2 regions of the Haloactinospora alba genome follow, and region 2 is predicted to be linked to the other one. Evidence: riboswitches for the same ligand, from Rfam matches in the RefSeq annotation. Region 2 holds a riboswitch; the other holds the start of a gene.
The links. Region 2 has a riboswitch for S-adenosylmethionine ahead of FHX37_RS05975 (aminotransferase class V-fold PLP-dependent enzyme). Riboswitches for the same ligand answer to the same signal wherever they lie in the genome.
Positions count from the first base shown of each region.

Region 1: another riboswitch for S-adenosylmethionine. It lies ahead of thrC (threonine synthase); the one in region 2 lies ahead of FHX37_RS05975 (aminotransferase class V-fold PLP-dependent enzyme).

Region 1 covers NZ_VFQC01000003.1:164,208-168,403, reverse strand. The annotation lists gene groL (chaperonin GroEL) at 1-413, opposite strand, end outside; gene FHX37_RS21260 (MoaD/ThiS family protein) at 740-1,018, opposite strand; gene thrC (threonine synthase) at 1,095-2,366, opposite strand; SAM riboswitch class I at 2,379-2,520, opposite strand; gene FHX37_RS21250 (alpha,alpha-trehalose-phosphate synthase (UDP-forming)) at 2,788-4,196, shown strand, end outside.
Region 2 covers NZ_VFQC01000001.1:1,310,446-1,314,641, reverse strand. The annotation lists gene FHX37_RS05985 (primosomal protein N') at 1-300, shown strand, start outside; gene FHX37_RS05980 (SAM-dependent methyltransferase) at 326-1,036, opposite strand; gene FHX37_RS05975 (aminotransferase class V-fold PLP-dependent enzyme) at 1,190-2,524, opposite strand; SAM riboswitch class IV at 2,596-2,720, opposite strand; gene FHX37_RS05970 (CaiB/BaiF CoA transferase family protein) at 2,852-4,087, shown strand; gene FHX37_RS05965 (acyl-CoA dehydrogenase family protein) at 4,099-4,196, shown strand, end outside.

The sequences.
Region 1 (4,196 bases), on a different contig from region 2:
ACACCCTTGGAGATGTTCGCCAGCTCCTCGCTGATGCGGGTCACGGCGGACTCGATGCCGCGCTTGATGCCCACCGGGTTGGCACCGGCGGCGACGTTGCGCAGACCCTCACGCACCATCGCCTGGGCCAGGACCGTGGCGGTGGTCGTGCCGTCACCGGCAACGTCGTCGGTCTTCTTCGCGACCTCCTTGACGAGCTCGGCGCCGATCTTCTCCCACGAGTCCTCGAGCTCGATGTCCTTTGCGATGGACACGCCGTCGTTGGTGATGGTGGGGGCGCCCCACTTCTTCTCCAGAACGACGTTCCGGCCCTTGGGGCCCAGCGTCACCTTCACGGCGTCCGCGAGCTGGTTCATGCCGCGCTCGAGGCCGCGCCGGGCTTCCTCGTCAAACGCGATCAGTTTGGCTGCCATAGACTTCTTGTCCTCCCGAGACCGGGCTGATACGCGAAGGAACGAGCCGACGCCCGCGACGGACGACCGCGGCACCCTCACAGCAACCCCGTCTGCCGGAGACCGCGGCCTCATCGTCTCGATCCTGGGCTTAGCACTCCTGCATCCGGAGTGCTAACGCTTCTTTTTTAGCACTCTCCCGGGGAGACTGCAAACGTCGTGTCCACGGTAACGCCGTCGGCGAACCCGCAGGACACCTCACCCGCGCACACGAAAACCCGCGCCCGTGTCGCGTTCACTCACGGGCGCGGGTTGACAGGTTGCCCAGCGGGGCGCGCGGCGCGCGGTCAGCAGCCGCCCGCCACCGCCGGGATGATCGAGACCTGGGTGCCGTCCGCCGTCGCGGTCTCCAGCCCCTCGGCGAACCGGACGTCCTCCTCACCCACGTACACGTTGACGAACCGGCGGATCTTACCGGAGTCGTCCACGATCCGGTCCAGGATTCCGGGGTAGTTCGCCTCCAGGTCGGCCAGCACGGCCTTCAGGTTCTCCCCCTCGGCCGTCACCTGCGCCGCGTCCTTGGTGTAGCTGCGCAAGATGGTCGGGACACGGACATTAACGCTCACGGTCACTCCTCGGATGGTTGGCAGCCGGCGCGCGGCCGGCGTTCGGGCGTCCGGCGCTCGCACCGCGACGACGCGGTCAGAGCAGCCCGGCGTCCTTGAACGCGTCCAGGGACGGCGCGAGGGTCGCGGTGACGCCGGAGTCCACCGCGTCCAGGGTCTTGAGGCCGTCGCCGGTGTTGAGCACCACCGTCTCGGCCTCCGGGTCCAGCGTCCCCTCGGCGAGCAGCGAGCGCAGCACGCCGGTGGTGACGCCGCCGGCCGTCTCGGCGAACACGCCCTCGGTCCGGGCGAGCAGCTTCATCGCGTCCACGATCTGCCCGTCGTCCACGTGCGCCACGGCGCCACCGGTACGGGCGCAGACGTCCAGGACGTAGGGGCCGTCGGCGGGGTTCCCGATCGCCAGCGACTTGGCGATGGTGTCCGGCTTCACCGGCTGGACGACGTCGTGGCCCCGCTCCCAGGCGCCGGCTACGGGTCCGCACCCGCTGGCCTGGGCACCGAAGATCCGGTACGGGCGGTCCTCGACCAGCCCGGTCTTGATCAGCTCCTGGAAGCCCTTGTCGATCTTGGTGAGCTGGGAACCGGACGCGATCGGTACGATGATCTGCTCCGGGAGGCGCCACCCGAGCTGCTCGGCGATCTCGTAGGCCAGCGTCTTGGAGCCCTCCGCGTAGTAGGGCCGCAGGTTGACGTTGACAAAGCCCCAGCCCTCACCGGCCGGGTCTCCGATGAGCTCGGAGCAGAACCGGTTGACGTCGTCGTAGGTGCCGTCCAGCGCCACCACCTTGCCGCCGTACACGGCCGCCATCACGACCTTGCCCCGCTCCAGGCCGGCCGGGATGAACACGCACGACTCGAAGCCGGCGCGGGCTGCGGCGGCGCCGATCGCGCCGGCGAGGTTGCCGGTGGAGGAGCACGACAGGGTGGTGAACCCGAACGTGCGGGCCGCCTCCACCGCCATGGCCACCACCCGGTCCTTGAACGAGTGCGTCGGGTTGGCGGAGTCGTCCTTGACGTGCAGCGAGCGCATCCCCAGTTCGCCCGCGAGCCGGTCGGCGGCGACCAGCGAGGTCAGGCCCGGGTTCATGTTCGGCAGTTCGGCGACGTTGCGCGGGACCGGCAGCAGGTCAGCGTACCGCCACATGTTGGCGGGACCGCGCGCGATGGCGTCCCGGGTCACACGGGTGCTGTCGAACTCGTAGGCGATCTCGAGCGGGCCGAAGCAGAACTCGCACGCGAAACGCGGGCCCAGCTCGTAACGGTGGCCGCACTCCCGACAGGACAGGGCCGCGGCGGGGCCGAAAGCGTCGTTCGCCGTCGGATGGGGTTCGGTGGCGACAGTCGCCATGCGAGGCGTCTCCCCTCATCTTTCCGCGGAACCGATCTGGTACCGGGCCGGAGTTGGCACCTGCCAGGCGGCCTCGCAATTTCCGCGAGAAGCGCGCGCCTAGGTGGTTGCCGGGGCTTCGCAGGGCCGGTCCCTCCACCCCTCTGGATGAGCAATATGAAATTTGTTGCGGATCCGGTTCGGATTCGCGGGTCACCCTAACCCACGGGGTGTCCGTTTTTCCACCAATCGTGACGCGGGTAACACCCCCGCGTCCCCGCCGGTCGCGCGCACCCGCCGGCGTTTCGGCCCGCACAGCGGGTTTGCGGCCCGGCCGCGGAGGCGACACCGACAACACCTACCGTGGCCGCCGCGCTCCCCACAGGGAGCGGTCGGCACCCGCGGACAACGACACGATCTCACGTGAGAGGTGGGCACTCAGGTGGACAAGGCGCAGCTCCTCATCGCTTCGAACCGGGGTCCGGTCTCGTTCGTACACCGACAGGACGGTTCCCTGGAGCACCGGCGTGGCGGCGGAGGCCTGGTAGCCGGGATGAGCTCGGTCGCCACCGAGTCCGACGCGCTGTGGGTGTGCGCGGCGCTGTCCGACGCCGACCGGGAGGCCGCGGCGGCCGCGCCCGACGGGCGGATCGACCACACCGGTCACGCCCCGGAGGGGATGCGGGTACGGATGCTGGACATTCCCGCGGACACGTTCGCCAGCGCCTACACCTCCGTGGCGAACTCGACCCTGTGGTTCGTCCAGCACATGCTGTACGACGTCCCGAACAAACCCGCCTTCGGTAGTGGCTTCCGGGCCGACTGGGAGCGGTACCGCGAGTACAACACCGCGTTCTGCGAGGCGCTGCTGCACGGTGCCGCCGGCGACGCCCGCGTGGCCGTGCAGGACTACCACCTCTCCCTCGTGCCGTGGATGCTGCGCCAGCGCCGCCCCGACCTGCGGATCACGCACTTCTCGCACACCCCCTGGGCTCCGCCCGAGTACTTCCGGCTGCTGCCCACCGACGTCGCGCGGGAGCTGTTGGAGGGCATGCTCGGCGCGGACCACCTGGGGTTCCACAGCCCCCGCTGGGCCGACGCGTTCCTGGACTGCTGCGCGGCGTTCCTCAACGTGGCCGTGGACACTGCGGCCCGCACCGTGGAGTTCGGCGGCCGCGTCATCACCGTGGGGGTGCACCCGCTGGGGGCCGACCCGGGCGACCTGCGGGAAAGGGCCGCCGCCGCGGACGTCACCGAACGCCGCGAGACGCTGCGGCGCCGCGTGGGCGACCGGAGGACCATCGTGCGGGTGGACCGCACCGAGCTCTCCAAGAACATCGTGCGCGGGTTCGCGGCCTACCGTGAGCTCCTCACCACTCGCCCCGAGTGGCGCGGCGCGGTCACCCACCTCGCCTTCGTCTACCCCAGCCGGGGCGACGTTCCGGAGTACCGGGAGTACACCGAGACGGTGCGGAGCATGGCCAAGGAGATCAACGACGAGTTCGCCACCGCCGAGTGGACCCCGCTGGTTCTGGAGATGGACGACGACTTCCCCCGGTCGCTGGCCGCCTACCGGATGGCGGACGCGCTGCTGGTGAACCCCGTCCGGGACGGTATGAACCTGGTCGCCAAGGAGGGGGTCACGGTTTCCGACGACGGGTGCGCGCTGGTGCTGTCCACCGAGGCGGGCGCGGCCGACGAGCTCGGCGCGGACGCGCTGCTCGTCAACCCGTTCGACGTCACCGAGACGGCCAACGCCCTGCACGCCGCGCTGTCCATGCCCCGACAGGAGCGCGCCGCGCGCTGCGGGCGCCTCGCCGAGGCCGCCGCCGCGGCACCCCCGCAACGGTG
Region 2 (4,196 bases):
CTCGCCGAACGCCGGGAGCTCGGGTTTCCGCCCGCGGTGGCCATGGCGTCGGTAACGGGAGAACCGGAACACGTGCGCGAACTTCTCGCCGACGTCACCCTCCCGGAGTCCGCCGAGGTACTGGGACCGGTCCCTGTTTCCAACGAGGACAGCGACAGCACCGAACGCGCACTGTTGCGGGTGCCACGCGGGGACGTTCTGGAGCTGGCCAGGGCTCTCAAAACGGCGACGGCTGCCCGTAGCGCCCGCAAGGACGAGCATCTGGCGCGTGTACGGATGGATCCGCTGGAAGTCGTCTAGGGCTATGGGAGCGGAAAGGGACCGTTCACTCCTTGCGCCCCACTCCCGCCGGTATCCCCGTTCCGGCGCTGGCCACCTCATGGTCCGGGTACGGCCACCACGCGAGGTCGGCCACGCCGGGGGCGAGCAGTGTGAAGGGGGAGAACACGGCGGCTGTCAGAGTGGTCCGGGCCGTGTCAGCGCTGTCCGGCTCCCGTGCCATCGCCAGGTAGCTGCCGGAGGGCATCACCTCGTACAGTGCCGGCACCAGGTCGCCACCCCTCATCACGCTCTCCGGGAAACACCCGCTGTCCACCAACAGGGCCGCGGCCGGAAGCCGGAAGTCCACCAGTCCCCGTTGTTGGAGCCGCTCGGCGAGCTCGTGGGGGCCCGACCCCGCAGCCACCACGGACACGGCCTCACCGCGCGCGTGCGCCCTGCCACGCAGCGGGACCGTTCCCTCCGGATCCACATAGACGATCCGCGCCGTCGCGACGTGGGCGTCAGCGACCTGTTGGACCACCTCCCGGACCGGAAGCCGCGAGCCCATGTCGATGAACTGCCGCACCCCAGCGTCAGCGGCGAGGTAGGCCACGACCCGCCGGAGGAAACCCCGCTTCTCTTCCGCGTTCCCGACCGGCTCCGCGCCGGCGCCGGGCCGGGGACGGTGGGTCTCCATGTCGATCACGCGCGGGCTGGGAATCTCAGCGGCGGGCCTCTCCGGATCCGTGTGCAGTGCCCGCCGCTCGTCAGTCACGATCGCACTCCCAGCGCCGTCGGCCGGTTCCGGGGCCGGACCAGAACGGATTGTGTCCGCCTGCCGCACCCACCCCTTCGTTGGGGTTCGATGTTACCCGGTGCCGGTGACGTTATTCACCCATACGCAACACTCCTGTGCGACAGGTTGCTGTCACCAGCGCGGGTCGGGCACGGGCACGAGGTGCCCCCCGTCGTCCCGGTACTCCCAGCGCGGACCGTGGTCGGCGAGTTCGGACAGCGCCGCGACCAGCCTGTCGACGTGCTCGGGGGTCGTTCCCAGGCCCAGACTGGCGCGTACGGCCTGCCCGTGACCGTCCGGAAGCAGCCCGCGGGTGAGGGGGTGGGCGCAGAACAGTCCGTCCCGCACTCCGATCCCGTACTCCGCTGCCAGGGCCGCTCCCACCAGATCGCTGGGCAGACCGTCGACCACGAACGACACGATTCCCACACGGGGATGGTTCCTGTGCCACAGACCGAGGTCGTGCACCTTTCCGACGGTTGCTATCCCCTCCCGCAACCGGGTCAGCAACTCCTGCTCCCGTTCGTGCAGCCGGTCCTGACCAGCGGCCCGGAGCGTGTCACAGGCGGTTCCGAGCGCCACGGCGCCCAACAGGTTGGGGGTGCCCGCCTCGTGGCGGGCGGGCAGGTCGTTCCACCGTACGCCGTCCTCGGACACGAGACGGGTGGCGCCTCCGCCGGCAAGGTAGGGGTCCGCGGCCCGCAACCAGTCGGTGCGGCCCGCCAGCACACCCGAGCCGAAGGGCGCGTAGAGCTTGTGTCCGGAGAAGGCCACGTAGTCGGCTCCGGTCTCGGCCAGGCTGAAGGCGCAGTGCGGGACGAGTTGGGCGGCGTCGACGACGATACGCGCGCCTTCCGCGTGGGCCACGTCCGCCAGCTCCTCCACCGGCCACACCTCCCCGGTGACGTTGGACGCGGCCGTGACACAGAGCAGGCGCGGCCCCTCGGGAGCGGCGCGAAGCGCCGCCCGGGCCGCCGCCACCGCCTCCTGGGGGTCGGAGGGCAGCGGGAGCTGGCTCAGGTGGCCGACGCGGCTGCCGCGGTGTTGCCACGGCAACAGGTTCGCGTGGTGTTCCGTGGAGAAGACCACCACCGAACAACCGTCGGGAACGGCACGGGCCAGCAGGTTGAGCGCGTCGGTGGTTCCCCGGACGAACAGCACGGTGTCGTTGTCGCGCGCGTCGACGAACTCCGCCGCCGAAAGCCGCGCACGCTCGTAGGCCCTGGTACTGAGTTGGGAGTGGAAACCGGCGCCGCGGTGCACGCTCGCGTAGTAGGGCAGTGCGGCGTGCAACGCCTCCTGCACCGTGCTGAGGCACGGGGCGCTCGCGGCGTAGTCGAAGTTGGCGTAGTCGACCCGTTCTCCCGTCACCAGCGGGACGGGAACCTCGGATCCGACGAGGCTCGTGTCCGCGGGTTCGTTCCCTGCGGCACAGGAGGACAGCGGGTCAGTGGCGACAGTCGTCATCAAGGCACCTCCACGGGGCCGTTAGGGACCCCTGGAGATGCGGCGGCGCCGTCGTCGCCTGCTTCCCGCGGGGTCCGCGCTTGCCTGACACGGTTGCGTTCGGTCGTGTCTCGACCTGGTCCTCACCCGGGGCACCCCACCGCGGAAGGAGGGTTGCCGGCCAGTTAGCCGGGGCTTAACACTGGCACTCATGACCTGTTTGGGAACTTTAGCGCACCATGGCGGATTGTGCGCAATCGCCCCCCGCTCGACGACGACGCCCCGGCGCCATGGCATGGTGATGACATCGGGGCGCGCCCATCGAGGACGATGAGGAGTGGTGCGTACATGCCCAACAGCGATTCCGGTTCGGACCAGCCCCTGGCGGGTGTCAGGGTTGCTGACCTCTCACGTGTGCTTGCGGGTCCCTACGCGACCATGCTCCTCTCGGACATGGGTGCCGAGGTCGTCAAGGTCGAACACCCAGGCGAGGGCGACGACACCCGTGCCTGGGGGCCGCCGTGGGAATCGGGCGAATCCGCTTACTTCCTCTCCGTGAACCGGGGAAAGCGCAGTCTGGCCGTCGACCTCAAGGACCCGGACGGGGCGGCCGCTGTGCGTGAGATCTGCGCCGGTTGCGACGTGCTGATCCAGAACTTCCGCCCCGGCGTCATCGACAGGCTCGGGCTCGACTACGCCTCGGTCCGGGAACGGAACCCCGCTGTGGTCTACTGCTCCATCAGCGGGTTCGGCCCCGAGCACGATCCCGCCGACCGTCCCGGTTTCGACGCCGTCATGCAGGCCGAGAGCGGGCTCATGGCCGTGACCGGGGCTGGTGACCAGGCCAGCAAAGTGGGAGTGGCTATCACCGATGTGCTTACCGGCCTCAACGCCGCGGTCGCCATCCTCGGGGCCCTGTTGCGCGCGCGCGTCACGGGTCAGGGTGAGCACATCTCGGCGTCGTTGGTGAACTCCGCGCTGTCCGGCCTCGTGAACGTCGCGCAGGGGGCGCTGGCTACGGAAACGGAGCCTCAGCGGTACGGGAACGCCCACCCGGCGATCGTGCCCTACCAGGTGTTCGGCACCGCCGACGCCGACATCATGGTCGCCGCCGGCAACGACGCGCTCTTCCGCAAGCTGTGCGCCGTACTCGGGCGGGACGACCTCAGCAGTGACCCCCGATACACCACCAATCCCGACCGGGTCGCTCACCGCGCGGAGCTTGTGGAGGAGATCCAGGCCGAGCTGCGCACCCGGCCAGCGCACGAGTGGACGGAGTCGCTGTTGGAGGCCGGGGTGCCGGTCGGCAAGGTGCGCGGCGTGCTGGACGCGATCCGTACCGCCGACGCGGCCGGCGACGACGTGACCCGCACCGTGCACCACCCCACAGCGGGGAGCTTGGAGCTCCTGCGCGCGGGGTTCCGGTTGGGAACCGCCGAGGGGAGGAGGGATGGAGGGTCGGATCCGCCTCCCCTGCTCGGGCAGCACTCCAGACAGATCCTCACCGAGGTGGGGCTGAGCGCCGACCGCATCTCGGAGATGATCGAACGCGGTGCGGTACGGGTGGCGAGTAACGGCGAGTAGATAGGACTGTCATGACTGACCAGCGCAAAGCCTCACCGCCGGACCCGGACGACTTCCTCGCGGTCGACGGGTCGCTGTCCGGTGAGGAACGCGACATCCGCGACACCGT